One region of the Clostridium sp. DMHC 10 genome, then DNA from elsewhere that is predicted to be linked to it. Evidence: riboswitches for the same ligand, from Rfam matches in the RefSeq annotation. Region 1 holds a riboswitch; the other holds the start of a gene.
What was found. Region 1 has a riboswitch for cobalamin ahead of AGR56_RS05125 (energy-coupling factor transporter transmembrane component T). Riboswitches for the same ligand answer to the same signal wherever they lie in the genome.
Positions count from the first base shown of each region.

Region 2: another riboswitch for cobalamin. It lies ahead of cobT (nicotinate-nucleotide--dimethylbenzimidazole phosphoribosyltransferase); the one in region 1 lies ahead of AGR56_RS05125 (energy-coupling factor transporter transmembrane component T).

Region 1 covers NZ_LGVB01000015.1:665,303-682,053, reverse strand. The annotation lists gene AGR56_RS05160 (MBL fold metallo-hydrolase) at 1-427, opposite strand, end outside; gene ndk (nucleoside-diphosphate kinase) at 541-981, opposite strand; gene AGR56_RS05150 (hypothetical protein) at 1,096-1,314, opposite strand; gene AGR56_RS05145 (DUF4430 domain-containing protein) at 1,459-2,139, opposite strand; gene AGR56_RS05140 (DUF4430 domain-containing protein) at 2,136-4,121, opposite strand; gene AGR56_RS21395 (hypothetical protein) at 4,118-4,447, opposite strand; gene AGR56_RS21390 (hypothetical protein) at 4,474-4,662, opposite strand; gene AGR56_RS05130 (energy-coupling factor transporter ATPase) at 4,819-6,444, opposite strand; gene AGR56_RS05125 (energy-coupling factor transporter transmembrane component T) at 6,453-7,313, opposite strand; cobalamin riboswitch at 7,651-7,917, opposite strand; gene AGR56_RS05120 (hypothetical protein) at 8,707-9,051, shown strand; gene AGR56_RS05115 (D-alanyl-D-alanine carboxypeptidase family protein) at 9,282-10,586, shown strand; gene AGR56_RS05110 (acetylxylan esterase) at 10,697-11,719, opposite strand; gene AGR56_RS05105 (DUF488 domain-containing protein) at 11,817-12,440, opposite strand; gene gltX (glutamate--tRNA ligase) at 12,707-14,170, shown strand; gene AGR56_RS05095 (xanthine phosphoribosyltransferase) at 14,726-15,295, opposite strand; partial or broken gene AGR56_RS05090 (nucleobase:cation symporter-2 family protein) at 15,380-16,691, opposite strand.
Region 2 covers NZ_LGVB01000015.1:1,915,558-1,932,308, forward strand. The annotation lists gene AGR56_RS11285 (ABC transporter permease subunit) at 1-439, opposite strand, end outside; gene AGR56_RS11290 (hypothetical protein) at 453-653, opposite strand; cobalamin riboswitch at 1,031-1,302, shown strand; gene cobT (nicotinate-nucleotide--dimethylbenzimidazole phosphoribosyltransferase) at 1,488-2,549, shown strand; gene cobU (bifunctional adenosylcobinamide kinase/adenosylcobinamide-phosphate guanylyltransferase) at 2,551-3,081, shown strand; partial or broken gene cobS (adenosylcobinamide-GDP ribazoletransferase) at 3,078-3,823, shown strand; gene AGR56_RS11315 (histidine phosphatase family protein) at 3,814-4,392, shown strand; gene AGR56_RS20295 (hypothetical protein) at 4,406-4,573, shown strand; gene AGR56_RS11320 (sirohydrochlorin cobaltochelatase) at 4,548-5,321, shown strand; gene AGR56_RS11325 (cobyric acid synthase) at 5,334-6,794, shown strand; gene cbiB (adenosylcobinamide-phosphate synthase CbiB) at 6,791-7,744, shown strand; gene AGR56_RS11335 (histidinol-phosphate transaminase) at 7,728-8,768, shown strand; gene AGR56_RS11340 (cobyrinate a,c-diamide synthase) at 8,765-10,096, shown strand; gene AGR56_RS11345 (precorrin-8X methylmutase) at 10,084-10,707, shown strand; gene cbiD (cobalt-precorrin-5B (C(1))-methyltransferase CbiD) at 10,704-11,630, shown strand; gene AGR56_RS21840 (hypothetical protein) at 11,587-11,769, shown strand; gene cbiE (precorrin-6y C5,15-methyltransferase (decarboxylating) subunit CbiE) at 11,772-12,233, shown strand; gene AGR56_RS22815 (hypothetical protein) at 12,236-12,367, shown strand; gene cbiT (precorrin-6Y C5,15-methyltransferase (decarboxylating) subunit CbiT) at 12,354-12,905, shown strand; gene AGR56_RS11365 (precorrin-2 C(20)-methyltransferase) at 12,902-13,561, shown strand; gene cobM (precorrin-4 C(11)-methyltransferase) at 13,554-14,309, shown strand; gene cbiG (cobalt-precorrin 5A hydrolase) at 14,313-15,278, shown strand; gene cobJ (precorrin-3B C(17)-methyltransferase) at 15,260-15,979, shown strand; gene cobK (precorrin-6A reductase) at 15,976-16,659, shown strand.

The DNA of each region.
Region 1 (16,751 bases):
TTCTATCCTTATAAGCTTCATTTTCACTAAGCACATTTACTTTTTTAAATCCTATAATTTTTAGTGTCTTTTTAACTCCTCTTGAAGTTATAACAGTAGCATTCTTATCAAGTCCTGCAAGAACACTATAATCAAGATGATCCATATGTCCATGGGTTATGAGAATGTAATCTATTTTTAGATTTTTTAAATTCACAGATGGTTTTACAAGTCTTTTCATGTAACCTAAATGTTTCGTAACAGGGTCTGTCAATATAATTTTGCCTTCCATGTTTATTATGGTAGTTGCATGCCCAACCCATTGAATTGAATTTGTAACTATTTTTTCAGATTTAGGCCTTACTGGCTTTTTCAAATAAGCTTTAAGATTCCTTTTATTAAGTTCAAATATATCTCTAGTTTTCATAATAACTTTAGATTTACCCATATAACCACTTTCCCTTGATTTTTAATAAAGATAAACTGCCTAAAATTCAAACTTCATTGTACATTGAATTTTTAAGCAGTTTATTTGAAAGCTGTATTTAATAAATTTATATATTAATAGAATTTTTTCTCATCGAAAGCAACTTTACTTACTATGTCTGGAAACCATATTGCTATTTCTCTTTCTGCATTCTTAAAATTATCCGAAGCATGTACTAGATTTTTTGTTCTATCATCGGCATATTTTCCTCTTATACTTCCCAATTCAGCTAGATTAGGGTCCTTATTCCCATTAATTTTTCTAACTATGTTTATTGCTTCTTCTCCTTCTATAATCATTGCACATAATTTTCCGCTTGTAATATAGTTTATCAATTCCTCAAAATAAGATTTACCCTTATGCTCCTCATAATGCTTTTCTGCTGTTTTTCTACTGCATTGAACAAGTTTTAACTCAACTATATTGAGATCCTTTTGTTCATAAAAACTTATTATTTCTCCCATTATTTTTCTCTTTATTCCATCTGGTTTTATTAAAACTAATGTTCTCTCAATCATAAAAAACACCCTTTCAAATATTTTTCCAGGCATACAACTATAAAATTTAAATGAAAATTCACACTATTTTTTAGTTATTCTATCCACATATTTAATATATATTCCTAATTATTAAAAATTGGCACCAATGTATTTTTTATAATGTTCAATTATATCATTTTCATCATCTTTCATTGAAACATACTCGTATAAACCTGCTGAAGTGTTTTTACTTGATTCTAACCTTTTAAAGGGACATAAATTATGATTACCCTTTTCTTTAAAAAAAACACATTCCCTAAAACATTCCACCTTTTCCTCAGTTGTGGTTAAAAATGGACAATCATCCATAGCACATACCCCCTATTGCTAATCCAAAAATAGAAATTAATTTTATTTATTACATTATACAGCCATACAAATCAAAATTAAAGTATTTTCTTAATTTTTAGAAAACTATTTAATAGTAAAAATTAAAGAGGGCATAAACCCTCTTTAATTTGATGAATATTTCCATTCAATTTTATCACCTTGCTTAAGTTTATAACCACCGCAGCCAACTTGTGGTGAATTTCTATTTACAAAATATATCCACCCACTATTTTTTCCATGCTCTCTTTCCCTTATTCCAGATATCGATGAAATATATAAAGCATATCCTGAACCTGTGCTTTCAACTGGTATTCCCTTTGACCTCAATGCATCTAACGTAACTTCTCCAACAGTTTTTCCATTTACATCAACATATGTCGAAAGAATTGTCTTGTTATTCAAAGCATCTACTACAGTGAGATTAGGCTCTTCACTCGGCTTAGGTGAAATTGGTGACGATACACCAGTATTACTATTACTACTACTTACACTTTTATTACTAGTATTACTGCTCTTATTTACAGCACTTGACTTATTACTTACAGCAGTTTCTTTACTATTATCAGTACTTTGTTTTTCCTTTGTATCCTTTTCATCACTTGACGTTTTTGTTTCTATTTGTGAAACATCCTTAACCGGAGTACTTTTTACTTGTTTTTCCTTGGCTTTATTTACAGCTGTAATCTTTTTAGAAATATTATTAGGCTTGTTATCTTCCAAATTATTTCTTAACGCATTGCCACCTAAAATTAAAACTAAAGATAAAACTATTATTGAAATACTTAAAACTATCTTTTTCTTCAATATGATCCCTTTCTCCCCTTAGAAATATATCCTATAATTTTTTTAATTTGAATTAGTATATATGCCCTTTTCTGCAGTATACCTATTATACAAAAACCTATTGCCATAAGAGCTATTCCCATTATAAATAGCAACTTGAAATCAAAGAAATATCCTGTTTTAGGAAGTGTTCCTCTAAAATCTGTACTTCCTTTTAACACTTGATTTTCACTTACATTTTTAGAATTATTTACATTAGTATTAGTGTTGCTTGCCCCTGAACTAATTGCTACATTATACACTGGTAATTGAGCAGCATTTATGTTACTTTCATAATAATTATAGACACCTTTGCTTTTACTAAATTCATTAAGTGAAAAAAGAGCTCTAAATGCTTCCTCAGTTGAAAAGTCATTTCCTTCTTCATCTTGAAGATTGTGCTTATAATGTCCATCTGAAGTTTTATATGAAAGAAGAGCACTAACTAAATTCCCTTTTGGCTTTTGAAAATTAACTTCTCCACTTGAAATTTTAGTGGTACCATATGGATCAACATTTACCGATAAAAGGCCTATTATAGCAAAAGCATTTGTTTCACTTGAATCTCCATAAGTTCCAGGTATATACCCACTGTCGTTTTCAATGTCATTTAAATGTTTAATAGCTGAATCTACAGCCGAAATAACTTCCTTATCGCCAGAATTATAATAAGTAGATAAAGCAGAAATAGTAGCTCCTGTCATATCTGCATCTGCAGTTTTAGTTGAAGCATCATAAGACCAGCCTACAACATTTCCATTATCATCTTTTATAGCATTTTGAAGTATATAATTTTTAAGTGTATCTTTTTTTATTTTATAATTTTCATCGTTTATATTGGCAAAGTTATACGCCATTAGCCCATAAATAGCATCATTGACGAGAAAATCATCTATATTTCTATTATAAAGTTCAGATACTAAGTTTATTCCTGCAAAGTTATATGGTGTATATCCTGCTGCTGTTAATCCTATTATTAGCTTTTCAATTTGAGTATTATAATATTTTGATATTCCATTTTTATTTATGTTATTTAAGGCATCCGTTATAAATTGCTTATTTATGCTGCCCTGCATTCCAGTTTTATAAAAATCTAGTGCAGCCCACTCATCAGTGTAATTCTTTACTACATTTTCTGTAAGCTTCATTTCATTTTCGATATTAAAGTTGCTATTACTGTTATTATCACCATTGCCATTTTGTGTGTTGCCTTGCCCATTTCCGTTACTCGTGGTATCTTCTTTTGTAATATTAAATTCAAATCTATCTGCTGCAACTTTAGGTATTGAAGTATTACTATAATCGCTTAAGTCCAAATAGTAATTTCCTTCCTTAAGCCCACCACTTATATTTATTGTATTTTTATCTAAGGAAACTGGCACTTCATCTCCATTTTCGCTGATAACTTTTGCAGTTATATTTTCAATTGGAGTAGTAACAGTTTGGTTTGTATTCCAGTCTAAACTTTTATTGTTAATTGAAATAGTAACAGGTTTATTCGCTTGTTTTGTTGAAAACTCTATATCATTTGCAAGATAAGTAGTTCCCCAAAGTGAAAAGTACACCAAAAGCTCATCCATACTATCTAAATTTGTGTTATTAATAGAATTATTAGGACTAACGTAAGTTCCATCTGATTTTTTAATTGCATACATCCACCCTGAACCTTTTTGAACATCATTGGTTTTTAAATCGCCTATGCTATCTATAAATTTTCCATACTGTCCATCAGGAACGCTATATTTTATTCCTTTACTATCTAAAACATCTTTCATAGCTTCTAATGCATTATGTTGCTCAGTTACACCACTTGCAATTTGACCCTGAGTACCATCAACAACAACCTTTATTGTTGTTACATCAGCCTTTGCAATTAAAGGTGAAGCACTTAGCGCATATGCAAAGATAATAATAAAACTTAGTAAGCAGCAAATACACTTACCCATAATTTTTTTTAATTTCATGTCTTTTCCCCCTCTTTTATATATGTTACTTTCATTTTCTTCTTAAATCTAAGAAGTATTTTATAAAATTTATCATAAAACACAATACAAAATACAAAATTACCTACTGCATGCATTACATCAAAGGTAATTCCAGATGCGTAAGCCAAAAATACAGTTTTTATATTTATAGGCCTTATGAAACCTAGGACATGCCATAAATCCATTATCCAATCAAACATAAATCCATATAAAAAACATATCACAGAAAATAGTTCAACAGATAATTTTTTATCCTTTTTACCAATAATACCAGATAGATATCCCACAATCCCCCATGAAAACATCTGCCATGGTGTCCATGGTCCTTGGCCTAAAAATATATTAGATATGAAGCTGTAGTACTTCCAATGAGGAACCCCTCAAAAGAGCCAAAAACAATTCCTGAAAGTGCCACAATAAAAGTTACAGGCTGAACATTTGGTATAGCTGCCAATACAACCCTAGAAGCAGCTGCAAAGGCAGAAATCCCTCCAATAAGCGCTATTTCCTTTGTGCCCATATAACTTTTTTTCAAAATAAAAATATGAAATAATGACAATACAAAAAACTATCAAAGTAATTATTAAAGGAAAATAATTTTCTCCTCCATACTTAAATGCTATTGCCATAAGAAAAAGAACAAACATCATCATCAAAAAAGAAAGCAATCTTTTCATTATAATGCATCTCCTTTTATGTCCTCAATGACAAAAACATTTGGCTCCACATCCCTAAACAGCTTATTTATGTTTGTTGTATAGTATATTCCATCTTTAAGTACATCATATTTACTACCGCTGCTGATTACCTTTCCATCAAACATTAAAATAAAATTACTACAAAACCTAGCTGCAAAATCCAAATCATGCGTAATCATAATTATAGTAGATCCATTGTTATTTAAAGTTTTAAGGATGCTGCCCAGCTTATACTTTCCTTCTTCATCAAGTCCCCTTGTAGGTTCATCCAATATTAAAATTTCTGGTTTAAGTACAAGCACTGAGGCAATAGCTGCCCTTTGTTTTTCTCCTCCGCTTAAATCTCTAGGATTTTTTGATTTAAGCTTATATATATCAAGTTCTTTTAAAGTATGGTCTATTAAGTTGTCATCATTTATTCTATAATTGTTTAATGTAAATTTTAACTCATCATAAACCGTATCCTTTGATAAATAATCATTTGGGTTTTGTGATACATAACCAATTTTAATTCCTATATCTTTAAATTTTAATTTTTTTACTTCATGTCCTAATATTTTTATGTTCCCATTATAATTTACAAAACCCATAATCGCCTTAACCAACGTACTTTTTCCTGCACCATTAGAACCTATAATTGCATTAAAGCTTCCACTTTTTATATTTAAGTCAATATTGTTATTTGCCGCAATATCTCCATATTTGCAGGTCACTTTTCTCATCTCAATAGCACAGTCTTCTCGCACTGAATTGATTTTTTGCTCATCTAAATTAGTTATGGAAACTTCAGATTTACTTAAACTCTTTCTAAGGCTTTTAAAACTTTGTGGCATTTTTTTTCTTCCTAAAATTTTAGAAGCCTTTAAATATGATGGCAAAAAACTTTTCACCTCATTTAAATTATCACTGTACATTTTCACTTTATCTCCATAAAAAACTATTCTTCCATCCTTCATAACAGCTATTTTATCTGCAGCATCAAAACATCTATCTATTCTTTGCTCTATTAAAACAACTGTAATGCCAAGTTCACTGTTAATTTTTTTTATGAGATTTACAATTTCATCTGAAGCTTCTGGATCCAGCTGCGAGGTTGGCTCATCAAATACAATAATCTTAGGCATATATGCTAAAGCCGATGCTACTGCTACCTTTTGTTTTTCTCCTCCAGAAAGTGTATTTATAAGCCTATCTCTTAAATGTAATATATTACAAAACTGCATGGTTTCAATTACTCTTCTTTTTATAACTTTGCTTTCTACCCCAACATTTTCAGGTCCAAAAGCTATTTCTCTAAATACTCTATCCATTAAAATTTGTTTTTCAGGATCTTGAAATACCATTGTTACATAAGAGGCCCTTTCCCTTTCAGAAAGTTCGTTTAATCTCTTTCCGTTTATTATTATATTTCCTCCTATTGTCCCTCCATAAAAATTTGGAACTGCACCTGTGAAACATCTCCCAAGAGTTGACTTTCCAGACCCTGATTTTCCACAAAGAAGAAGTATTTCCCCATTATCAATTTCAAGATTTATGTCACAAATGCTTTTATTTTTTTCGTCAGGATAGGAATAATTTAAATTTTCCACTTTTATGTAAGACATATCTTTTCTCAACTCTCCACTCTGCTTAATTTCAATTTTTTGCCTGCTAAGATTAAGCTTAATAAGGTCATAACTGCAAATACATAGACAGATGAATTTAAAAATGAACTTTTATTTATACCTTGAGAATATATATCAAATTTATCTAGCTTTAACAAGTGTACTACAATAAAACATGTTAAATAACTTGAATATATAATCATTAATATATAATCCTTTTTATGAAACTTTTGCTTTTCATACATAGTTCTTCTTCCACTTAAAAATCCTCTTACATATGAAGTTTCAGCTATATTAAAAAAAGTCTCTAAGGAGTCCTCCAAAAGCACTGATAGTATTTCCATATTGCTTTTTACTTTGTCTTTTAAATTTCCACTTTCAAATTCAACGCCTCTAACTTTATATATCATTTTTATGCTTTTTAATCTTTCTTTCATTGCAGGAAAAAACTTAATACCAATCATCATAGCTAAAGTCGTTTTAGGCATTTTACTTAAAAAGTATGACACTGCTGCATCTGAATCTATAAGAATGCCTAAGAATATAAATATGTATATTACTACTAAAAGCTTAAAGGTAAGTGTAAAAGCATAAATAACTGATTCTAGAGTAAAATATCTTCCAAAAATGCTTAAAAATACAAAACTTCCTTTAGATACAAAAAGCATATTTATTATTATATTTATGGCCGCTAGTGGTACGAAATATATAAATCCATTTTTTAATTTTAAAATTTCATGATTTCTAATAAAACCTATTATTATAAAAACAAATATACAAAATATTATAAGTGGATTATCTTCTAAAAAAGTTATTATAAGCAGTACCAAACACAAATTAACAGGACTAATAACATGAATTTTCTCCAAATTTACCACCTTTAATTATTAAAAATATATTAACAAAAAAAACAAAAGAACCCTAAGGTTCATAATACAACAAAAGCTGCTCACAGCTATTTCTCATAAAAACCTTAACCTTCCCTCCGAAGGTGGAATTGCCATAATGGGAAAAACAACTCAACTATTAACTTATATATATCGCTGATAATTCAATATTTTCACGATGTATAAATTAAGCTTCTCATTGTTTTCCTTTATAGATAAACAATTTCAACCGCTAAAGTCAATTTATGCCAAAATGCTAAAAAGGTAGCATTTTGGTACAAATTAATTTTCAAGTTTCAAGTAGTTTATCTTTAATATAAGATATCCTGGCTTTCACTTCATCCTCATGATTTACCTTCCCCAAATTAAGATAATTACTATAGAAATCACCTTAAAAATGAGTGGCGTTAAAGATATACTCATTGAAACCAGCTCAAGTAAAATCTATATATGTACATAATTCCTTAAAAATTAGGATTTTAGAACATAAATAGATTAGTTTTACGGTGGTTCCACCATATACCTACAAATCATTCGTCTATGATTACAGTAGCGGGGGCTGCTGTGGCATATACCACATTCCCTTATATTAAAGCTAATATTAAATATTAAGTTTATGTTACCATATATATTTTTTTTTTCAAATATGTATATAGTGAGTTTACTTAAACATTTAAAACACCAAAATTGTTCAAGTACTACTCTTTAGTTCACAGCTAATATAAATTTATGCTTTAAAAATTTTATTTTTATTTTATAATTTTACTATAAAGTATTATATGGAGATGATATTATGAAAAATAAAATACTAAACATAATTTTAACTTTACTCATTTGTATCATAATTGCACCAGCCATTCTTTATGCTCTTTTAAGTACATCATCTTTTGAACATATAGTATACTTAGTCCCCAAAAAAATATTGTTACAATGTATATATTTGTAAGTTTGTTAGGGCTAATTATATATAAAATATTAACATATATAAAAAATTCAATACTATATAGAATAAGTAAAAGCCCAGTTATACGCTCTGAAATTATTTCTATCGAAAAAAGTTTCAGAAAAATCACTTTCACTTGGATTTGTAGAAATAGGTTATGATTCTGAAGATGTTTATGTAGTTAAATTTAAGCATAAAAATCAGCTAATCAACATAACCATCCCAAAAGATGATGTAGAAAAAGATTTGCCTAAAAATGAAAATCCATATATAGAGTATCAATATATAAAGTGTATAAGATTGTTCAATAAATTTAAAAATATAAAGGTTCACACCAATAAAAATAGAGTATAATTTTCTAGTTTAAGGATAAACTTATAGTAAAGTAAACAAAATCATATTTTATTCACTTTACTATAAGGAGCGATTTTCATGAATGTTACAACTATATCTTTATCATATTGGTTCTTAGGAATAGCTTTAATTGGAATTTTATTTTCAATATATTTTAAATCGTTAGTTACAAAAACTTCTCCCGGAAATAAATCCAGAGATAAAATTTTAGGTACTATGAAGGATCCTATGTCTTGGCGTCAAAAAAATAATATGTTATCATACATATCCATATTTTGGACCGTTGTTTCTTTAATACTATTTATATATTTAAAGTTTTTATCTACTGCTGGTTTGCTTCCAGCTTATTATGTATTCGCATATGTCGCTTTAATTGCGATCTCATTGCTTTTCGTAAATGTAAAAAACAAAAGTGCGGAATAATTCTAAGCTTTGTTTTAAATAAGTATTGGCTTTACACTTATTTAAAACAAAGCTTTTTATCACTCTTAGCTATATTTAAAAAATGTTGATATTATATTACGAGATTTATGCACTTTTAGAATTATTGTTTCAAAAGCTATAATTTTATTATATTTTTGAAACAATGTTTTTTACTACTTCCATTATGATATACTTTTTATATAATTTTAAATACTTAAATAAATGGAGCGATGACATTGAAACACAAATTTTTATCTACCTTAATAAGTTTTACATTATTATTTTCTATATCTTCAACTGCATTTGCTGCTGCACCCACCTCTTCGGAGCCAAACATAGTTGGAAAAACTGCTATCTCAATTGATGCAGATACTGGCGAGGTAATTTATTCTAAAAATTCAGATAATAAAATTTATCCAGCAAGTACTACCAAACTATTAACTGCTCTTTTACTCGCTAAAAATAAAAAGCCTACTGATATATTAACTTATTCAAATAGTGCAAAAGAGCAGCCAGAATTTTCACTCAACAAAAATATTCATCCTTTAAATGTAGGAGAAAAAATTTCTGCCGATAGCGTTATGCAGGGACTTTTAATTTACTCTGGAAATGATATGGCATATGTTATTGCGTCAAACTTATTAGGAAAAACAAATGATTCCACTGATGAAACAAAAAACAACTTTTCATCCATTATGAACAAAGAAGTACAAGCTCTTGGATTAAAAAATACACATTTTGTTACTCCAAATGGCCTTCATGATGATAATCATTACAGCACTGCTTATGATATGAGTAGACTTGCTAAAGTAGCCTTTGAAAATAAGTGGATATATGACACTATTTCAAAACAAAAATCAACTGTATTTACTGAAGACAAAGTAAAATTTCCAATAACAAACACAAATAAAATAATAGACCCTAAACAGCCAGTTTATGATAAAACTTGTATAGGCGGTAAGACAGGTTCAACTTCAAATGCTGGCAAATGTCTTATAGCATTATATAATAGGAACGGCAAAAGAATAATAGGTGTAGTAATGAAATCCGTGTATGATAGTCAAGATCTTCAAGTATTTAAAGACATGGAGAATTTAATAAATTACAGCTATGAGAGTTTACCTACAACACTTTATAATAAAAATACCCCTTATAGTTCAATAAAGGTATCTTACAAACTTTTTAAATTTTTCGGACCTGAAAAAACAGCTAATATTAACTTAACTTTAAATAAAAACATAATTTATTATAAAAACCAGCTAAACGACAGCGAAAAGTCACTTAAGCAAAGCGTTTCCAGCATAGATCCTTGGAAGCTAAATTCGAATAGCGCAGTTGGATCAGTAACTCTTAGTGAAAGAGGAATCACCAAAACTTATAAATTATATTCATCCATTTCTACAAAGGATTTATTAGCTGCTAACAAGCTTTTATATGGATTTAGCTTACTTTGCATAATCGCAGTAATTGGAATTTTAATTACTATAATTTACAAAATAGCTAAAAGATCAAGAAGCAAAAAATCATACTTTTAATCTTTAAAACAACGCGTTAAAATTAAAGCTGCTCCAAATATTTAGGTTGACTAAAATATTTGGAGCAGCTTTTAACTTTTATATAGAATAAACATATAATTCTATATATTTTACTTGTTCTTAATCCATTTATCTATAAAGTAATAGCATTTTTCTCTAATATCCTGTGGGAACGAACTTTCGCTGTTAAACACTATGCTGCTGTATTTATTAGGTACCCTCATATCTAAATATCTTTCTCTAACTTTGCTATTTATTTTTTCAAAAGATAATTCAAAGTCATTTTTACTATTTTGGGTAAAAATAAAAGGCCTTGGTGCAATACCTGAAAGTATGTCATATTCAGCAGCATACTCTTTTAACCCAGGAATAGAAATGCACATATCAAACCCTTTAATAAATTTCACATTATTATCATTATACAAGTTGGTAGTAAAATACATATTGTAATTACAGCACCCAACCTTTATCCTTTTGTCTAAAAACATAGTCAATATTGCAAATAATCCGCCTTCTTCAGATCCAATTATACCTATTTTTTCACTATTCACCTCCTCGAAACTTTGCAGAATATCAATTGCTCTTTTCATTTCAAACATTTCATTAGCCATTTCAGTACATCCGCTATACAAAAGCTCATTACATCTAAATATCCTATAGTTCTCGCTTACATTTGCTTTTCTACCTATAGAATTTTTTTTCATAAAATCATCATATAAATTAGATTTTTCAAAGCTTCTACTTTCATAAGGAAATCTATCAGGACATATAACAACATATCCATTTAGACAAAGTTCAAGCCCATAATTTAGTTCATCGTTTTTGCATATTCCAGCAGCAGTACTTTTTCCAAACTTATAATCCTCATCATTTTTATTTCCATGTATAGCTAAAATCCCCGGCACCTTATTTTTTATATTTTTAGGAATAAGCGCGTATGCCTCCACTCTTTCATTTACATTAACTTTATACCTAATTAATTTTATTGTGTACTTATCAAATTCTTCTTTTGAAAGCAGCTCAATTTCATTGTCCAATTTCACTTCATTATAACCTATAAGTTTCTTAAATTCTTCAGGAGTTAACTTCAAATTTTCACATTTTTCATACTCTGACACATGATTAAACTTCACAATTATCCCTCCCAAACGTAAACGTTATCGTCATAATAATTATAAAATTAATTTTCATATTTTGCAATAATTTAGGAAAATGAAAACTATTTTTATTTTATATATTTTTGTTCAACTCGGCATTTCTCACTCTATAAGCTTCCTCAACCATTTCATTTTTAAAGTCTCTCTCATCCATATCTAGATCTACATTATTTTTAATACTTTTTATGGATAACTCTGCAACTTTTTTTTTTATGAGCTTAACACCATATAATTTCAAAAGTTCTTCCTCAACATCACTTTGATTTTTTAAACTTTCTTTATTAATTATATGCTCTAGTCTTATTCCTCTATTCTTAAGTACATAAGCTATAATTACGCCTCTATTGCAGCAAATAGGCTCTTTCTCTATACCCATAACTACAATTTTAAAGCCTTTTCTAATTCCATTTTCTATCCTAAGTATTCCATTTATAAATTTTTCATTTGAACGTACTTTTTCAAAGTCATTGCCGTCAAACTCATAATTTCTTAAATCAAATTCCTTTCCCATAGGTATATAATAAATTCCAAGCTTGTTGAGAAAGTTTTTAATATTGTCCCCATTGTATACACCACTTATATCATTTCTCATAGCTCTTATATCTACCACACAATTAATTCCGTATTCTTTTAAAATCTCACTAAAATCTTTTAATTCTCTTTTATCATACCCTATTGTATAACATAAATTTATCATATAATCATCTTTCCTTAATCTTTTAATTATGGATAAACCACTACGAAACTTAAACTTAAAATTAATAAAAAGCTTTCTGTTAACATTTCATTATAATTGTAGTCAAATAAAAAAAGACTGTCAATGCCGTAATTTTATATGATTTCTCATACATAATCTTGACATAAAATACGTTATATTATATTATTAGATTAGCATTTTATGAAGCCTTTCGTCCCTTTGGATGGGAGGCGTTTATTATTAATAAAAATAGGAGTGATTTTTTAATGGTTGCAAAAGAAGTAAGAACAAGATTTGCACCTAGCCCTACCGGTTATATGCACATTGGAAATTTACGAACTGCTTTATATACTTATTTAATTGCAAAACATGAAGATGGTAAATTTATATTAAGAATTGAGGATACAGATCAGGAAAGATACGTTGAAGGTGCTGTAGATGTAATTTATAACACCCTTAAAACAACTGGTTTAAAGCACGATGAAGGTCCTGATATAGGTGGTCCGGTAGGTCCATATATCCAAAGTGAAAGAAAAGGACTTTACCTTGAATATGCAAAGAAATTGATTGAAAAAGGTGAAGCTTACTATTGTTTCTGTAGTAAGGAAAGACTTGACATTTTAAAGACAAATTCAGAAGCACTAAAAAGACCTTTTAAGTATGATAAACACTGCATGCATTTATCTAAAGAAGAAATTCAAGAAAAGCTTGATGCAGGAGTTCCTTACGTTATAAGACAAAACAATCCAACAGAAGGTACTACAAGTTTTGATGACGTTATTTATGGAAGAATTTCCGTTGACAATTCTGAACTTGACGACATGATTTTAATAAAATCTGATGGATTCCCTACATATAATTTTGCAAATGTTGTCGATGACCATCTAATGGGAATAACTCATGTAGTTAGAGGAAATGAATACTTATCTTCTGCTCCAAAATACAACAGATTATATGAAGCCTTTGGATGGGAAGTTCCTATATACGTTCACTGCCCACCAATAATGAAGGATGCTCACAGCAAATTAAGTAAAAGAAATGGCGATGCATCTTTTGAAGATTTACTTGCAAAAGGTTATCTAAAAGAAGCTGTTTTAAATTACATAGCACTTTTAGGTTGGAATCCTGAAGGAGAAAATGAAATACTATCTCTTTCCGATATGATAAAGGTATTTGATTATAAACATATAAACAAATCTCCTGCTGTTTTTGACCCTGTAAAACTTAAGTGGATGAACGGAGAATATATAAGAAAGCTTTCCTTAGAGGAGTTCCATGAACTTGCTTTACCATATTACAAAAAAGTTATAAAAAAGGAAAACATAAATTTAAATGAAATAAGTGAACTACTTCACACTAGAGTTGAAGTATTCAGTGAAATTCCAGACATGGTAGATTTCTTTGATGAACTTCCTGAATATGATATAGAAATGTACACTCATAAAAAAATGAAAACAAACACTGAAAACTCTTTAGATGGACTTTTAAAATCTCTCCCTATTCTTGAAGAATTAAAGAACTGGAATTTGGAATCCATTCAAACTACGGTAATGGGATTTATTAAAGAATTAGGTGTAAAAAATGGTTTAATATTATGGCCTTTAAGAACAGCTCTTTCAGGTAAAAAATTCACACCAGGTGGCGCTTTTGAAATTGCAGATATAATTGGCAAAGAAGAATCCATAAAAAGAATAAAAATTGGTATTGAAAAATTAAAAAATGGCAAGTAACAACATTTTGGAATATTAAATAAAATTAATAAATCTAAGCGTCAAATTGTTAAAAGCTTAAGAGGTTTCAATAACTCGTCTTTGACTCAAACAAATTGAAATTTCTAAAGCTTTTAACAATTTGCCACTAAGATTTATAGAATTTTATTTAAACTATTCCTTCAATGTTGTTACTTCGCTGTGCTGACGAAAATCAAGGTAGATTTTTCTCCGTTTCTTTACGAAAAATACACTGTAAACGTATTTTGATGAAATTGTACTAGTCTATTTCAGAGAATATATTATAAAAATTTAAGTGATTACAAGAATTCATACCTAAAATTCCGTAGGCACGGAGGAATTTTTTCCTTGCACTACCGTGAGAGCGAAATAACAATGCTGAAGGAACGATTTAAAAAAATACTAATAAATCTTGGTAAAAAAATCATAAAACACTTAGATATTTCAATCTGTCTGAGCGATAGCGAGTTATTGAAATATCTTAGTATTTTATGATTTTTTTACCTTAGATTTATAGGATTTTTTAATGTGACAAAGCATTGTTATTTCGCATTTTTATTTAAATTCAATTAAATCTTTTCCAAGCTTTTTTATACGTGCAAGAGAATAAACATCATATCCTCTTTTTTCCAATGTTTTACGTCCAGGTTGAAATGACTTTTCAATAACAATTCCTATCCCAGAAACCTTTGCCCCACATTCTTCTACCAAACGTATTGCACCTAAAGAAGCTTCTCCATTGGCTAAGAAATCATCAATTATAAGCACATTATCTTCTTTTGATATATACTTTTTTGACAAAGTAAGTTCATAATCTGAACCCTTAGTAAAGGAATGTACAGTAGTTTGATAAAAATCATCCTTTAATACTTTTGATGTTTGCTTTTTTAGTATAACCATAGGTATATTCATTTGCATTGCAGTCATAACTGCTGGAGCTATACCTGAACTTTCAATAGTAAAAACCTTCGTAATTCCTTTATTTTCAAAATATTTTTTAAAATATGTCCCTATTTCATACATCAATTTAGGATCAACTTTATGATTCAAAAAAGAATCTACCTTTAATACTGACTCATTAAGTGCATGTCCTTCTTCTAAAATCTTTTTACGTAGTTCTTCCATATTTAAACACCTCGTATATTTTATTTTTAGGTTTTGTTTTAAATAAGCATAAAAGTTAATTTTTATGCTTACTTAAAACATATCTTACTTTTTCTCTTTTAGTATAAGATTTAGTATAAGTGCAACAATTGTTCCAGTTGAAATTCCAGACGAAAAAATCATTTTTAAACTTTCTGGAAGATTCGATAAAATCTCTGGTCTAAAAGTTACTCCTAACCCTAATCCAATTGAAGTTGCTATTATAAGTATGTTTCTATTATCTAGTTTTACATTACTTAAAGTCTGAATTCCAGCAGCAGCTACTGTTCCGAACATAACAATTCCAACTCCTCCAAGTACTGGCTGAGGCATTACATTTATAATTGCTGCAAATTTAGGAAATAAGCCTAGTATAACAAGAAGTATTCCAGCTGTCATAGTTACAAATCTACTTGCAACCTTTGTAAGGGGTATAAGACCTACATTTTGACTAAATGAGGTGTTCGGCATTGCTCCAAATACACCTGCAAGCACACTTCCAACTCCATCTGAAAGTATTCCTTTAGAAATTCTACTATCGTCCTCTTTAATACCAGAAATCTCATTAATAGCCCTTAAGTTTCCAACAGTGCTTATAACAGACACACAGTAAGCTGGAATAAAAGGCAAAAGCACATCTAAGTTAAATTTTATACCATGACCAAAAACCTGTGGAAGAGATATTATGTTTGCCTTAGATACCGATGAAAAATCAACCATGCCAAGGCAAATGCAAATCACATATCCTACTGCCATTCCTATTAAAATTGATGCACTGCTAAAAAGTCCTTTTCCATAATGATTTAATAGCAGTGTTATTAAAGTAACAACTAGCGCTATGCTTATATTTCTTAAGCTTCCATAATCATGCGCTCCAGAGCCTCCTGCTGCCCAATCTATTGAAACTGGTAAAAGAGTAAGCCCTATTAAGCAAACTACAATACCTGTTACAATTTTCCGGAAATAGCTTCATTATATACTTAATAAAAAAACTTAAAATTATTACTAAAAAAGCTCCTAATATGGTAGCTCCAAATATACCTGCTAAACCAAATTTTTTACCTACCACTGCAGCAGGCGCAACAAATGTTATATCTGTTCCCATAATACATGCTACACGTGCTCCAATAGGTCCTATACCTTTAGATTGTATAAAGGTAGCAATTCCGGCCATTAAAATTGCAGCGCTTATCAAGGCTGTAGATGTTTTTACATCAAGTTTTAGTGCAGCTGCTATAATTATTGGTACTACTATGATACCACCAAAAGCAGCAAAAATATGCTGAAATCCCAATAAAATTTGAGATAATAACTTTGGTTTATCGTCTACTTCATAAGCTAATTCAATTTGTTTTTCATTTTCTTTTTGTGTCTCCATCTTTTTCTCCCTTACATTTTATTATTGTATGCAAAAAATACCTCATAAATATATGAAGTA
Region 2 (16,751 bases), 1.3 Mb from region 1:
CAAGTGTTTGTGCAACCTCAAAGTATGACTTCCTAACATTTGCAACTCCTGAGCTTGTCATTACAGTTACAGGAAACCATACTGCAAGTGCTAATATGAAGATACTAGCTGTAAAGGTTGTTGGAAATATGGTCATAGCAATTGGAATCCAGGCAGTAGCTGGTATAGGTCCAATAATTTTTTGAAGTGGCGATAACCAATAGTTTAATTTTTTATTCCATCCAATCATAACGCCAGTTATAAGCCCTAAAATTGCGCCAACAAGAAAACCAACTGCAAGTAGTCTTAAAGAGTAGAGTGCACTTACTAAAATCCTATTCCAATCAGTTATAATTGCATCAATTACTTGGCCAGGAGCTGGAAAGTACGGAAGCGGTAAAATTGCAAGCTTTGATGTTAGTATTTCCCAGAAAGATAGTATTAAAATTAAGACTGACATTATTGGAGCCTTTTCATTTAATTTGGTAAACACTTTTTTTATTAATTAATGAAATTATATTTATAATTACAAATACTACTAAAAGTATTATAAGAAAAGGAATCCAAAATTTAGTTCCATATGCTGTAAGTCCATCAGGAACTAATTTACTTATACAAATAGCTATTATGGCTGATACTATCGGCATAATATTTTTTAAAATTGTTTTTTTCATTTATATCCCTCTTTTCAGTTTAAAAATAAAATTTTTAAGTCAATCAATATGTAAACATACTAAAATAATAAGAATAATAGGTATAAACAGCATGTTAACATTTTATTCACAATCTGTCAATTAAGTCATAAAATCAAATTAACTTATATTGAACTTTTTATAATAAAATTTTAAATTAAAACATAATATTCATATTAAATTGATAGGAAAATAACTGTAAAAATAATTAAATTTATACTAATGGACAAATTATTTATTATAGGACTGTCGCACTAAATATAAAAAATTGCAAACTAATTAAAGTGAAAAAAAGAGCATTAGTTTTATTGATGGTGTATTGAAATTAAATAAAATTTGTAGTAACATTTAAACTATAATTGAATACGGTGGTTTTAGGTATTTTTATTTAAAAGGGAAAGTGGTGAAAATCCGCTGCAGCCCCCGCTACTGTATACGGGAACAAATCCATAATTGCCACTGGCATTTTATATAATTTTAATTAGTAATTCATTAGTCGTTCTTATAAAATTTTGAAGTTTCTAAGAATTTTGTGAGAAATAAATAATTTACTTTAAAATTTATATAGCTGGGAAGGTTGGAGGAGAATGATCCGTGAGTCAGGAGACCTGCCTAAAATAACAGTATTGCCTCGGAGGGAGGTATAGTACTATGGTAAAGCGATGAGAAGCTTAATTTTAATGGATTAAAATATAAATTTGTATTGAAATACTTTACCATATATAAAAAGGCTCATTTTATATGAGTTTAGTTTTGTGTACGAAAACTCCGAGAATATCGGGGTTTTATTTTTTGTTTTAGGAGGTTTGGTCAAGTATGAAAAAATTTAAGCAGTGCCTTGCTTCAATAGCACCTGCAGATGTAGAAAAAGAAAAATTAGCAATGAGAAGAATAGATAATTTATCTAAACCAATTGGAAGCTTAGGAACACTTGAAAATATAGTTTCAAGAATAACGGGGATAACAGGGAACTTTAATTACGAAATAAAAAAGAAAAATATCATAGTAATGTGTGCAGATAATGGAGTCGTAGAAGAAGGCGTAAGTACATGTCCTAAAAGCAGTACAGCAGTACTTACAAGTAATTTAACTACAGGTGATACTGGAGTTGTAATTTTATCTAAATTTACAAATACAGAAGTGACAGTTGTGGATATAGGTGTGGATGCGGTGTTCAACAATCCTAAGATTATAAATAAAAAAGTAGCCATGGGAACAAAGAATATTTCAAAGGGACCAGCTATGACTAGTGGACAAGCTATTCAGGCTATTGAAGCTGGTATAGAAATTGTGGACGAGCTTTGTAAAAATGGCTGTGCTATTTTTGGAACAGGTGAAATGGGTATAGGAAATACTACAACTAGCGCAGCAGTTTTAAGTGTGCTTTCAAGTTTATCTGTTGATACAGTAACAGGAAAAGGGGCAGGATTAACAGAAGAGCAATTTGAAAATAAGAAGAAGGTAATTAGAGAGGCCATTTTAGTAAATTCTCCAGATAAAAAGGATATTATAGATGTACTGTCAAAGGTCGGTGGTTTTGATATTGCGGGGCTATGTGGATGTTTTCTTGGTGCTGCAAAGAATAAAAAACCCATAGTAATAGATGGGTTTATATCTGCTGCCGCCGCTTTATGCGCTGTGAGGCTTAATAAATATTCTAAGGACTACATGTTTGCCTCACATTTGTCTGATGAACCTGGAGCAAAATACATGATGAGGGAAATTGGACTAGAACCAATGCTTAATTTACACATGAGACTTGGAGAAGGTTCTGGATGTCCACTTGCCTTTCAAATAATTGAAGCTGCCCTTTATACATTAAATAATATGCCTACTTTGAACAAGCCTCTATTAATTCAAAGGATTATGTGGATATAAGATGATAACTTTGGTTACAGGAGGAGCAAGGAGTGGAAAGAGCTCCTTTGCAGAAGGATTTTATAAAGACAAAAAAGATGTAGTGTATATTGCAACCTCAAGGGCAGAGGATGTTGAAATGAAAGAAAGAGTTAAAAAACATAAAAAATCACGACCTGATTATTGGAGAACTTATGAAGGAACCTATGATATAGCAAAGGCTGTTGAGAGAGAAGAAAATTATATTTTGGACTGTTTAACAGTACTTACCTCAAACGTTATGTTTGATATGTCAGGAACTTTGGAGAGAATAGACAGCGGGCTTGAAAAAGACATAGAAGATAGAATTGTAGAAATAATTGAGAATTTTGTTAAAAAAGCCAAAGATAGAAATGTTGTTATAGTAACAAATGAAGTTGGGAGTTCTATAGTTCCTGAAAATCATATAGCAAGGGTTTTTAGAGATATTGCAGGAAGGGTAAATCAAAGAGTTGCAGCACTTTGCAATGAAGTATATGTAGTTTTTTGTGGAGTGAGCCTTAAAATAAAATGATAAAGGGACTTATTGCAGCACTTCAGTTTTTAACTAGAATTCCCATAAATATACCTGTAGATTTTAACAGTAAAAATCTTTCAAAATCGACTTTTTTCTTTCCGTATGTAGGGATGCTAATAGGTTTAATTTCAGGGGCAGTAGGCCTATTTATGAACTTTATAGGCGGTAGTGAAGTAGGTGCAGCCTTTGTAGTTCTCTCTCTGGTTATTGTTACAGGAGGGCTTCACATAGATGGTCTTTCAGATACCTCTGATGGTTTTTTTCAGCAAGGAAGAAAGATAGAATACTTGAAATAATGAAGGACAGCAGAACAGGCACCTTTGGAGTTATTGCTGTTGTTATGGATTTGCTGCTTAAATTTGTGATTATATCAAGGCTTAATTCATCAATATTTTTACCTGCTGTGGTACTAGCTTCGGGAAATGCTAGGCTTACAGTAGTTATGCTTATGAGCTATACAAAGAATGCTAGACCTGGTGGAATGGGAAGCATGTTTTCAGATGGAAAGCCAAAAAAATATTTTTGTTTTGGGCTTATAACTTATTTGGCGGTTTTAGTTTTTGCTTTTAGCTATAAATTTTTACTGCCTTTAGCAGCAGCTTTTACAGCGTCGGGACTTATAACTTTAAAAGCCTATAAAACTATAGGTGGACTTACGGGAGATGTGTATGGAGCAAATATAGAAATATGTGAAATAGTTAGTTTACTAGCTTTTATGGTGGTGCAGTCATGGATATAGTTTTTACGAGACATGGAAAATCAGAAGGAAATGAAAAAGAGGTATATCATGGAAGATTGGACTTGCCATTAACCTCCGAGGGAAAGAAGGAAGCTATCAAAGCAGCAAATTTAATTGAAAATATTCAATTCGATGAAGTCTATATAAGTTCACTTGAAAGAGCTAGGGAAACTGCAAAACTTCTTGGGTTAAGTGGAAAAAGCGATGATAGAATCTTGGAAAGAAATTTTGGAATTTTTGAAAATTTGAGCTATGACGAAATTTTGAAAGCTTATCCAAAAGAAGCACAAAAGTGGAATAATGATTTTGTAAATTACAGAATACCACAGGGTGAAAGTTTAAAGGATGTATATAAAAGGACCAAGGCTTTTATAAAAGATATGTCTTTAAAGAAAGGTAAAGTATTAGTAGTTACACATGATGGGGTTATAAGGTGTGCACTATCATCAGTTTTTAATGCTCCAGAATACTTTTTCAAATTTAAAATAGATTACTTAAAATTAACACAGCTTTCAATAGAAGAAGGTTACAGCTATATAAAAGCCGTAAATTCTATAAATGTATATTAAATGGAGGCAAAAAATGCCAAAGAAACTTAAAGATAAAAAGCTCATAGAGGATTGTTATTTAGAGAAACCTATGAGAAAAGGATATTTAAAAAAGGACCCTTCAGTGCCTAAAAATAAAGAAGAACTTTTTAAAATGATAAATGGAGGACAGAAAATTGAAAAGAGCTGTACTAGTTGTTAGTTTTGGAACAACCTATGAAGACACCAGAAAGCTTACTATAGAAGCTGTAGAAAATAGGATAAAAAATGAATACAGTGACTATGAGGTTAGAAGAGCATTTACTTCTAAAGTTGTCATAAAGGTACTTAAAAATAGAGATGGAATATTTGTTGATACACCGCAGGGGGCTCTTAAAAAGCTCTATAGGGAGGGATATGAAAAAGTATTTATTCAACCACTCCATTTAATTCCTGGAAGTGAATATAACAATTTAAAATCAATAGTTGAAGAATTTCAGGGAAAAGAATTGTTTAATGAAATTGACCTCGGGACTCCTGCTATATATAAACGTGAAGATTATGAATTGTTAATAGAAGCAGTAAAGGACCTTATAGAGAAAAATAAAACCTTAGTCTTTATGGGACATGGGTCTTATCACTACTCAAATGCATGTTATTCAGAGCTTCAAATGTCTTTAATAGACAGAGGCTACAAAAATGTATTCATAGGTACAGTAGAAGGGTATCCATCTATAGAAAATGTTATGAAATGGATTGAAGAAAACAACATAAAAGAGGTAACTCTTGCTCCTTTTATGTTAGTTGCTGGCAATCATGCAAAAAATGATATGTGTGGAGAGAATGAAAACTCCTGGAAAAGCATTTTAGAAAAGGCCGGTATAAAAGTTAATATTTATTTTCATGGCCTTGGAGAAAATCTTAAATTTCAGGAAATATACTTAAAGCATTTAAAGGAAATTATAGGATAGGTTGGTGATGAAATGTCAGGTATAATGGTACAGGGTACGGCCTCCTCTGTGGGAAAAAGTCTTATTTCAGCTGCCCTTTGCAGAATTTTTTATAAAGCTGGTTACAAAGTATGTCCATTTAAATCTCAAAATATGTCCCTTAATTCTTATGTTACTATGGAAGGACTTGAAATGGGACGAGCTCAAGTACTTCAGGCTGAAGCTGCTGGAATTGAGCCGGCAGCATATATGAATCCAATTCTTTTAAAACCAACCTCTGATAGGAAAAGTCAAGTTATTATAAATGGAAGGCCATATAAAACTATGGATGCAGTAGAGTATTTTGAATTTAAAACTACGTTAAAAAGTATGATAAAGGAGACTTACAGAAAAATTGAAAAGAAATTTGATTTTGTGGTTATAGAAGGTGCAGGTAGTCCAGCTGAAATAAATTTAAAGGATAATGACATTGTAAACATGGGCATGGCAGAAATTGCAGATGCTTCTGTGATTTTAGTTGCTGATATAGATAAAGGCGGAGTTTTTGCAGCTATATATGGGACTGTGATGCTTTTGGAAAAAAGTGAAAGGGAAAGAATTAAGGGAATAATAATAAATAAATTCAGAGGTGACAAGGCTATTCTTCAAAATGGAGTTGATATGATAGAAAAGCTTGTAAATATTCCTGTGGTTGGAATAATTCCTTATATGAATGTGAAGCTTGATGAGGAGGATGGAGCCTCAGAAATAAAAAGTGCTGTAGGTGGAGAAGTGCAAATATCAGTTATAAAGCTCCCAAGGATATCAAATTTTACGGATTTTGATGCTTTTAAATTTGATGAGGATGTGACAATAAACTTTATAACTTCGCCGATTGAAATAGGAGATGCAGACATGCTTATAATACCAGGAAGTAAAAATACCATAGAAGATTTAAGATGGCTAAAAGCTTCAGGCTTCGATGTGGCAATTAAAACCTTTAAAGGTATTGTATTTGGTATATGCGGTGGTTATCAAATTATGGGAAGTAGGATAATAGATGTTGAAGGCTGGGAAGTTGAAAGAGGAGAAGTTGAAGAGGGACTTTCAATTTTTGATACAGAAACTCGTTTTGAAGGGGAGAAGATAACTAAAAATGTTGAAGGTATGGCTTTGGACTGTAAGGTATATGGCTATGAAATACATTCAGGGAGAACAAGTGAGAATAAAAATCCTTTTGTAAATATAAAAAATAACACTGGAGAGACGGCTAATTATTTTGATGGTGATATGGCAGCTGATAAATACTATGGAACCTATCTTCATGGGATATTTGATTCAAATGAATTTAGAGGAAAAATATTAAATAAAATTAGGAAGATAAAAAATATAAAAGAAAAAACAAGTTTGGATTTAAGAGAAAAAAGAGAAGAAGAATTAAATAAACTTGAAAAAATTGTACGAGAAAACATTGACATTGAATATATGTACAAGCTTTTAGGAGAACAGATATGATAGATTTTTTATTGGCAGTAATATTAGATTTTTGTATTGGAGATCCGTATTTTCTTCCACATCCTATAAAACTTATGGGAAATGTAATAAGCTTTGAAGAAAAAAAAAAGGTGAGAAGTACAGCAAAAAATAATAATATGATGAAGCTTCTTGGAGGAATTGTAGTTATCATAAATTTGTTCTTAGCTTTCTTAATTCCTTTTTTAATGCTTAAAGTTTTGAAAAGCTACAGTTTAATCTATCATATTGTAAATACATATTTTTTATATACGTGTATTGCAGCAGGTTGTCTTCAAAGAGAGGGGATGAAGGTAGCTAAGGCATTTGAAAAGGGAATAGAAGAGGCTAGATATAGACTTTCCTTTATTGTAGGACGTGAAACTGGAAATTTAAGTGAAAGTGAAATAATAAGAGCAGATATAGAGACAATAGCAGAAAACACCTCTGATGGAGTTATAGCTCCAATGTTTTACGCAGCAATTGGAGGAGCACCTTTGGCTTTTTTATATAAAATGGTGAATACTATGGACTCTATGCTTGGGTACAAAAATGAAAAATATCTTTACATAGGGCATTTCCCAGCTAAAGCGGATGATGTTTTTAACTTAATACCAGCAAGGCTTACTGGAGTTTTGATGTGTCTTGGCTCTGTACTTAGATTTGATGTTTTAAATGGTTTAAAAGTGATGATAAGGGATAGAAAAAATCACAAAAGTCCAAATTGCGCTTATCCAGAAGGAGCGGCGGCAGGGCTTCTTGGAGTTCAGCTTGGAGGAGACAATGTCTATTTTGGTGAAATTATGAGGAAACCTAAAATAGGAGATAAGAAAAGAGAACTTGAACTTTTGGATATCAAAAAAACTATAGAAATAATGTATAGGGCAGAAATTTTATTTACAGCAGTGTACTTTATTGTATTAGGTGGTGTGTTTAATGTTTCATGGTGGTGATACCTTCACTTATAAAGATGAATTTCAGGGAAAAATAATTGATTACAGCAGTAATATAAATCCAATGGGGCCGCCTAAGGCACTTAAAATTGAGTTTTTAAAGGCTTATGATGAACTTGCATATTATCCAGATATTCAATATAGAGAACTTAGAAAAAATATCTCTAAATATCTAAAGTGCGATTATGAAGAAGTAATAATAGGCAGTGGGGCTATGGAAATCATAAGTAATATGTGTCTTTTGTTTGATAGAATTGCGGTCTTTGTTCCTTGCTTTGGAGAATACATTAAAAGACCTAAAATTTTAGGTAAAGAGGTTGTAAGGTTTAAATTTAATGAAGAATTTAAAGTAGATTGCGGAGAACTTGAAAAAAGTCTAATAAAAGGTGATTTGCTTATTTTGGGTAATCCTAACAACCCTACAGGTTTAAGAATAGAAAGGGAGGTTCTTTTAGAAATCTATAAGCTTGCTTATGAAAAAGGAGCATTTCTTCTTTTGGATGAAGCCTTTTATGAATTTTGTCCAGAAGACTATGATAGCATTGAGCTTTTTAGAGGAAAAGAAAAAGTGTGTATAGTAAGGGCGGCAACTAAGTTTTTTGGTCTTCCTGGTATACGTCTTGGCTATGCGCATGTAAGCGAAAGCTTTAGAAAAAAATATAAAGAAATAGAAAGCCCCTGGAGCGTAAATTCCTATGCAAATGCAGCAGGAAGAATAATATTTAAGGATAAAGCCTATATTAAAGAAACCAAAGAGGAGACAGAGAGAGAAAGGAACTATATGCTGCATGAACTTTCAGATATAAATTGGTTGAAACCTTTTAAAAGCCATACTAATTTTATATTGATAAAGCTTTTAAGTTGGGATGAGGATGAAGTGTTTAGTAAGCTCATTTCAAAAGGCTTTATGATTAGAAAGGCCTCAAGCTTTGAAGGACTTGATAAAACGTATATAAGGCTCGCAGTAAAGGACAGAAAAAGCAATGAAGGTTTAATAAAGGCTCTAAAGGAGATAAAAATATGAAAGGTATTATGATTACAGCGCCAGGCAGCGGCAGCGGGAAGACAATGATAACGCTTGGAATAACAAGAAGGCTCTTGAATATGGGAGTTGATGTATGCGGTTTTAAAATAGGACCAGATTATATAGATACTGCATATTTAAAGTTAGCCTCAAAAAAGGATGCTGGTAATCTGGATATTCACCTTCAAGGTAGAGTTGGAATGAAAACCTCTCTTTCCATGGCAGAAGGAGAAGCTGCAGTCATAGAAGGTGCTATGGGGTATTTTGATGGGATTTACAATACCTTTGACAATTCAAGTTATGACATGGCAAAAGAAATTAAAGTAAATGCAGTGCTTGTATACACACCAAAAGGTGAAATGTTTTCTGCTATTCCTAAAATAAAGGGAATGGCGGAATTTGAAAATTCAACTATTAAAGCTGTGATTTTAAATAAAACTCATGAAAAAATTTATAAAATGTTAAAGCCGCAAATAGAAAAATATACGGACTTAAAGGTGCTTGGTTATATACCTAAAATAGATGATGTGGAAATAAAAAGCAGGCATTTAGGGCTTGTACAAAGCATAGAAATAGAGGATTTAGAAGAGAAGATAAGTATTATGGAAGGCATAGTAGAGAAGAATATAGATATGGAGCTTTTGCTTAAACTTATGAAAAAGATGAAAATTGAAAAGAAAATTGACTGTGTTTATAAGTCAGATATAAAAGTTGCAGTGGCTTTGGATAAGGCATTTTCTTTTTATTATAATGAAAATTTAAAGCTTCTTGAGAGCTACTGTAAGGTTGAGTATTTTTCACCTTTGAGTGATAGAAAGCTTCCAGACTGTGACTTGTTATATCTTGGAGGAGGCTATCCGGAGATTTTTAGAAAAGAACTTTCTTTAAATAAAGCTATGTTAGGTGATGTAAAAAGCTATGCAGAAAGGGGTGGATGCATTTATGCTGAGTGTGGAGGTTTTATGTACCTTATGGGTTATATAGAGGAAAGCAAATTGGTAGGCATTTTTAAGGGGAAAAGCAGTCTAACAAATTCACTTCAAAGATTCGGTTATATAAATGTTGAACTAAAGGAAAGCTGCATGCTTGGAGAAAAAGGAGATACACTAACAGCCCATGAATTTCACAAATCAGTGACAGAAATAAACGAAAAGGCTGTGTTTAATATAAAAAAGACAATGGGAAGCGAGGATTGGGAATGTGGCTACCGATATAAAAATGTTCTTGCAGGGTATCCACACATAAGTTTCTTAGGTAATATGAAGGCTTTTAACAATATGCTTAAATTTGTAGAAAATGCAAAAAGGGAGGGAGAATTGTGTATATAAAAAATCCAGCGTTAATAGAGAAAGTGAGCATGGAAATAATAGATGAAGAGATAAAGAGAAGCAGCTTTAAAGAAGAGGAACTTCCCATCGTAAAAAGGATGATTCATACCACAGGGGATTTTGATTATAAAAATATAATTGATTTTAAAGGTGAAGCTGTAAAAGTTGGAGTGGAGCTTTTAAAAAGTGGAAATAAAATTTTTACGGATACTAGAATGGTTTGGTCTGGAATAAATAAAAAGGCATTAAAGAAGTCTAATTCTGAACTTTTATGCTATATAGATGATGAAAAAACTTCAAAAATGGCAAAGGACATGGAAACTACAAGGTCATCAGTTTGCGTAGATATTGCTGTATTAGAGAAAGCAGAAATTTTTGTGGTTGGAAATGCTCCAACTGCGCTTTTTAGACTTGGAGAGCTTATAACTGAAGGTAGAGCAAAACCTAAACTCATAATTGGAGTGCCTGTTGGTTTTGTTGGAGCAGCAGAAGCAAAAGAATATATAAGAAATTTTGATGTGCCAAGTATAACTACAATAGGAACAAAAGGAGGAAGTAATGTAGCAGCTTCTGTAGTAAATGCACTCTTGTACATGACGGTAGGAAGATGAAAGAATTTTATGTTGTAAAGGAAGGAAAAAGGCTTAGATGTGGCTATACTACTGGAAGCTGTAGTTCTGCAGCAGCTAAGGCGGCTGTAATTATGCTCATAGAAGGAAAAACAATAAAGAGTATCAAAATAGATACACCAGCTAATATACCTCTTGACCTTCAAGTTATGAAGCCTGTAATAAATAATTATTATGCAGAGTGCTGTATAGTAAAGGACAGTGGAGATGATCCGGATGTAACTGATGGAATAGAAATTTACGCAAGAGTTTCAAAGCGCTCTGATAATTTAATTGTCATAGATGGAGGAGAAGGTATAGGAAGAATTAAAAGAAAAGGTCTTTTTGGAAAAATAGGACAAGCTGCTATAAATCCCGTTCCAAGGAAAATGATAGAGGAGGAAATAAGAAAGGTAACGGATAAAGGTTTTGATGTTCTTATATATGCACCAATGGGAAAAATAATTTCTGAGAAAACCTTCAACAAAAATATAGGTATTGAAGGTGGAATATCTATAATAGGAACTTCTGGAATAGTGGAACCAATGTCTGAAAAGGCACTTTTAGATACAATATATCTTGAAATAGAGACTATATTTAATGATGGCTTTCATGAAATAATTTTATATCCAGGAAATTATGGAGAAAAAATGGTGAAGGCTTTAAAATTTAAAGGCAGAGGCGTTAAAATTTCAAATTATGTGGGAGATGCTCTTCTTTATTGTGTTTATAAGGGCTTTAAAAATATAACTCTTATTGGTCATATTGGAAAGTTCTCAAAGCTTTCTATTGGAGTTTTTAATACCCACAGCAAGGTTTGTGATGTTAGAATGGAAGCCTTTGTTTATTATCTTGCTCTTAGGGGAGCAAAAATTAGAAGTTTTGAAGAAAGTCAAGAATTGCATTACCACAGAGGAAGCTCTTGAAGTAGTTTATAAACATGGCTATAAAATTGCGATAGAGGATATGAAAAAGGGAATCGAGGACAGACTGCGTGGTTACATAAAAAATGAAGAAGTAAAATTAAAGATATATATGTATTCAATGAAATATGGGGTGCTTTGATTATGATAAGAGTTATTGGAATGGGACCTGGAAATATAAAGTACCTACCAACTTATGCCTTTGAAATAATAAAAAATTCAAAATGTTTGGCTGCTTTTGGGAGATTTTCGAGGGACATAGAAAAGCTTGGTTTAGAGGTTAAATGCATAGAAAATGTTGGTGAGATTTTAAATATTGCTAAAGAAGCTAGAAATTTAGATATATTAGCTTCTGGAGATCCTTTATTTTTTGGAATAGTTGATTATTTAAAAAGGAATGGTGTAATAATAGATGAAATTATACCGGGCATATCCTCTTTTCAATATATGATGGCAAAGCTTCAAAAAAACTGGCAGAATTTTAAGCTCATGAGCTTTCATGGTAGGGAAGAAAATTTAGAGAAGATATTAAAGAAAGGAACCTTTATTATACTGATGGATGAAAAAATACTCCTAAGGATATATCAAGCAAGCTTTATGCTTTAGGTGTGAGAGGAAAAATTTATGCGGGGTTTAACCTGTCTTACGATGATGAAAAAATAATAATCAGGAGTATTGGAGATGAGATTGAGGACGTTTCAAAGCTTTCTGTGGTGGTGGTAGAAAATGAAGTGGATTAAAGATGAGGAATTTTTAAGAGGAAAGGTTCCTATGACAAAATTTGAAGTTAGAATAGCAGCACTTGCAGTAATGGAGATATGTGAAGAAGATATTTTAGTTGATATAGGAGCAGGGACAGGTTCTATATCCATTCAAGCAGCGCTTTTTGGATCTAAGGTTTATGCTGTAGAGCAAAATGAAGAAGGAGTAAATTTGATTAAAGAAAATAACTTGAAATTTAATACAGAAATTAAAGTTATAGAAGGAAAAGCTCCAGAAAAGCTTTCGGAGGTAAGAAAATTTAACAAGGTATTTATAGGAGGAAGCAAGGGAAATTTAAAAGAAATTCTTAGTTATGTAAATGGGCATATAGAAAAAGGTGGAATTGTAGCAGCAAATTTTATAACTATGAATAACTTAAATACTTTTTTAAATTTTATAAGAGAAAATAGTTATGAAGATATAGTGGTAAAGTTAATTCAAGTATCATACATGGACAGGATGGGGCTTTTGAAGGCGAATAATCCTGTATTTTTAGTTAGGGGGAAAAAGCCGTGAAGAAAATATATGGAGTAGGAGTTGGACCGGGAGATAGAGAACTTATAACACTTAAAGGTTACAGGCTTATAAGAGAAGCTGAAGTTATATTTGTACCCAAAAGTAAAGGAGTAAGTACAGCACTTAAAATTGCAGAGGAATTTGTTTCAGATAAAAAAATAATAGAATTAGAATTTTCAATGGGAGAAGACAATAGCGAAAGCTACAAAAAAGCAGTAGAAATAATAAAAGAAACTTTAGGTGAAGTAGGAATATTTTTAACTCTAGGTGATCCAATGGTTTATAGTACCTTCATACATCTTTTAAGAGAGCTTGATAAAATTGGAGTTTATGCAGAGTCTATACCAGGAATAACCTCCTTTGGAGCAGCTTCAAATAGAACTAAAATTCCAATAGCAGTTAAAGGAGATAATTTTTATCTTTGTGATGGAAAAATTGATGAAAATATATTGGAAAAAAGTGACAGCATAGCGATACTTAAAACCTATAGAGATAAAGAAAAAATAATTTCAAAACTTGAAGAAAATAACTTTGAATATGCTTATGTAAAACGCTGTACTACAGAAAATGAAGCTATTTTATATGAAAAAGATAAAATTTTGGTAGATAAAGATTATTTGTCATTAATAGTTGGAAGGAGAAAAAGTAATGGTTAGTTTTATAGGAGCAGGTCCAGGAGATGTGGATTTAATAACTGTTAAAGGTAGAGAAAAGCTTGAAACTGCCGATGTAGTAATATATGCTGGTTCTCTTGTGGCAAAAGAGCATATGAATTTTTGTAAAGCAGAGGCAGAAATATTCAATAGTGCAAAAATGACACTTGAAGAGGTTATTGAAGTTATGAGGAAAGCTGATGCCTTGGGTAAAAAAGTTGTACGTCTTCATACAGGAGACCCAAGCATATATGGAGCTATAAAGGAGCAGATGGATAAACTTGCATATCTTGGAATTCAATTTGAGGTGGTGCCGGGAGTCAGTTCCTTTACAGCTAGTGCAGCAGCGATAAAAGGAGAATTTACACTGCCAGGAGTAAGTCAAACCGTTATAATAACAAGACTTGAAGGGAGAACTCAGGTACCAACCAGTGAAAGCTTGGAGCTTCTTGCAGCACATAAGACATCAATGGCGATATTTTTATCTGCACAAAGCATTGAAAGTGTAGTAGAAAAGCTGAAAATAGGATATGAAAGAGAAGATGTGCCAGTTGCAGTTGTGTACAAGGCAACCTGGAAAGAGGAAAAGATAATAATTGGAATTCTTTATGATATAGTGGATAAGGTTAAAAAAGCACAAATTAAAAATTTTGCCCAAATTCTTGTAGGAGATTTTATAAATGCGAATTATTATAGATCAAAGCTTTATGATCCTACCTTTACTCATGGCTTTAGAGAGGCTTCAAAATGAAAATTGCAGTTATTTTTTTTAACGGATAAAGGAGAAAAAATTGCAATTAAAATAAAAAAAGCTATGGAGAACGCTGTAATTTTTAAAGGTAAAACTGATATTAAAGATATTTTTGATGGATTTCAAGGAATAGTTTTTATATCAGCTGCAGGTATAGCTGTCAGACTTATTGCGCCATATATAAAATCTAAAACAGAGGATCCAGCTGTTGTGGTTATAGATGATATTGGCAGATTTTCAATAAGTCTTTTATCTGGACATTTAGGTGGTGCAAATGAACTTGCTCTTAAAATTTCAAAATTGATAAATGCTGAGGCGATAATAACGACAGCCTCGGACGGTAGAGGGATAGAAGCTCCAGATATTTTTGCAAAAAGATGTGGATTTTTAATTGAAGACATGGAAGCTTTAAAGAAATTAACCTCGATCATGGTTAATTGCGGAGCTATAGCTTTTAAGTCTGAAATGAAAAAAATGATAAATTACAGCAATATAGTGAAAGAAAATTATGATGGAGCTTTATATGTTACATCAAAGGAAAGAGTAGAGGAAGAAAAGCCATATTGTATTTTGAGACCTAAAAATTTGGTGGTTGGTGTAGGCTGCAAAAGGGGAAAGCCCATGGAGGAGATTTTAAGTTTGATAACCCAAATTTTTAATGATAATAACTTGAGTATGAAATCTATTGGGGCTATATGCAGCATGGATGTAAAGAAAAATGAAAAAGGGATAATTGATTTATGCAGTCAGCTTAAATGTGATTTTAAAACCTTTTCTATGGAAGAGATTAAAGCTGTTGAAGATAAATTTGACAAAAGTGATTTTGTGGCAGCTAAGGTTGGAGTTTCATCTGTTTGTGAGCCGGCAGCATATCTTGGCAGTGGAAAAATAATAGTTAAAAAAACTGCGCAAAAGGGAATTACAATTGCGGTTGGAAGGAGAGAAGAGCTATGGCAAAGCTTTATGTGATAGGAATAGGTCCAGGAAGTATAGAACATATGACTTTGATGGCATTAAAGGCAATAAAAAAATCACAGATTGTCGTTGGATATAGTTTTTATATAGATATTTTAAAGGATATACTTGAGGAAAAGAAGGTAATAAGTACAGGTATGAGAGAAGAGATTGAAAGGTGTAAAATTGCCATTGAAAAGGTTCGTGAAGGCTTTGACACTTCTATAATAAGCACAGGTGATGCAGGGCTCTATGGTATGGCAGGACCAATCTTGGAACTTGCTTCTGGAATTGAGGTAGAAGTAATTCCTGGGGTTACCAGTTCTTTTGCAGCAGCTTCAGAAATTGGTGCACCAATAATGCATGATTTTTGTACCATAAGTTTAAGTGATCTGTTAACGCCTTGTGAACTAATAGAAAAAAGAATAGAGTGCGCGGCAAAAGGTGATTTTGTAATAGCAATCTACAATCCAAGAAGCAAGGGACGTGAAGATTATTTAAAAAATGCAGTAGGTATAATTATGAAGTATAAAGATGCTGATACTCCTGTGGGAATAGTTAAAAATGCAGGAAGAGAAGGCAGGAAAAAGCTTATAACTACTCTTTCAAATATAAATTATGATTTTGTGGATATGAAAACCGTGGTTATTATAGGAAACAAAGAAACCTACATTAAAAATGGAAAAATTATAACTCCGAGAGGCTATAAAATATGATTTGGATAATTGGAGGAACTTCTGAAGCTGTTGAATTCGTAAAAAGGATAAGAGATAAGGAAAAATATGTAGTCACAGCGGCAACAGTGTCTGAAAGAGAATTTTTGGAGGATGAGCATTTAATAATAGGCAGAATGGATGAAAAGTCTATGGAGAAATTTATAACAGGTTACTCTATAGATACAGTTTTAGATATGTCTCATCCTTATGCTGTTGAGGTTACTAAAAATGCAAAAGAGGCTTCTAAAAAGTGCAAGGTAAAATACAAAAGGTATGAAAGACCTAAGACAAAAGTCAAATATAAAAATTGCATTTATGTAAATTCAGTGGAAGCTTGTATGGAATATTTGAAAAGCCTTGGAAAAATAAAAGGCAGTGTGTTTTTTACCACTGGCTCTAAAAATATAAAGGATTTTGAAACTATACGAGGTAATAATAGATTTATTTACAGAGTGCTTCCAGCAGTGGAAAGTATTAAGTTTTGCAGAGAAAGCAAGGTTAAAATGAAGGATATTATTGCAGTACTTGGGCCTTTTAGTGAAGAAATTAACATGGCTTTATTTAAGGAATATGCTGCAAAAATTGTAGTCATGAAGGACAGTGGGAAGCTAGGTGGAACAGTAGAAAAGTTAGAGGCTTGCAGGAAGCTTGATATTACTGGAATTGTAATTGAAAGATAAATAGAAAAATTTTTTCGCAATTGTTTATGATGGTGATTTATGTGATATATAGCAGTTTTTCTAATACATTATTTTATTAATTTTTTGTTGGA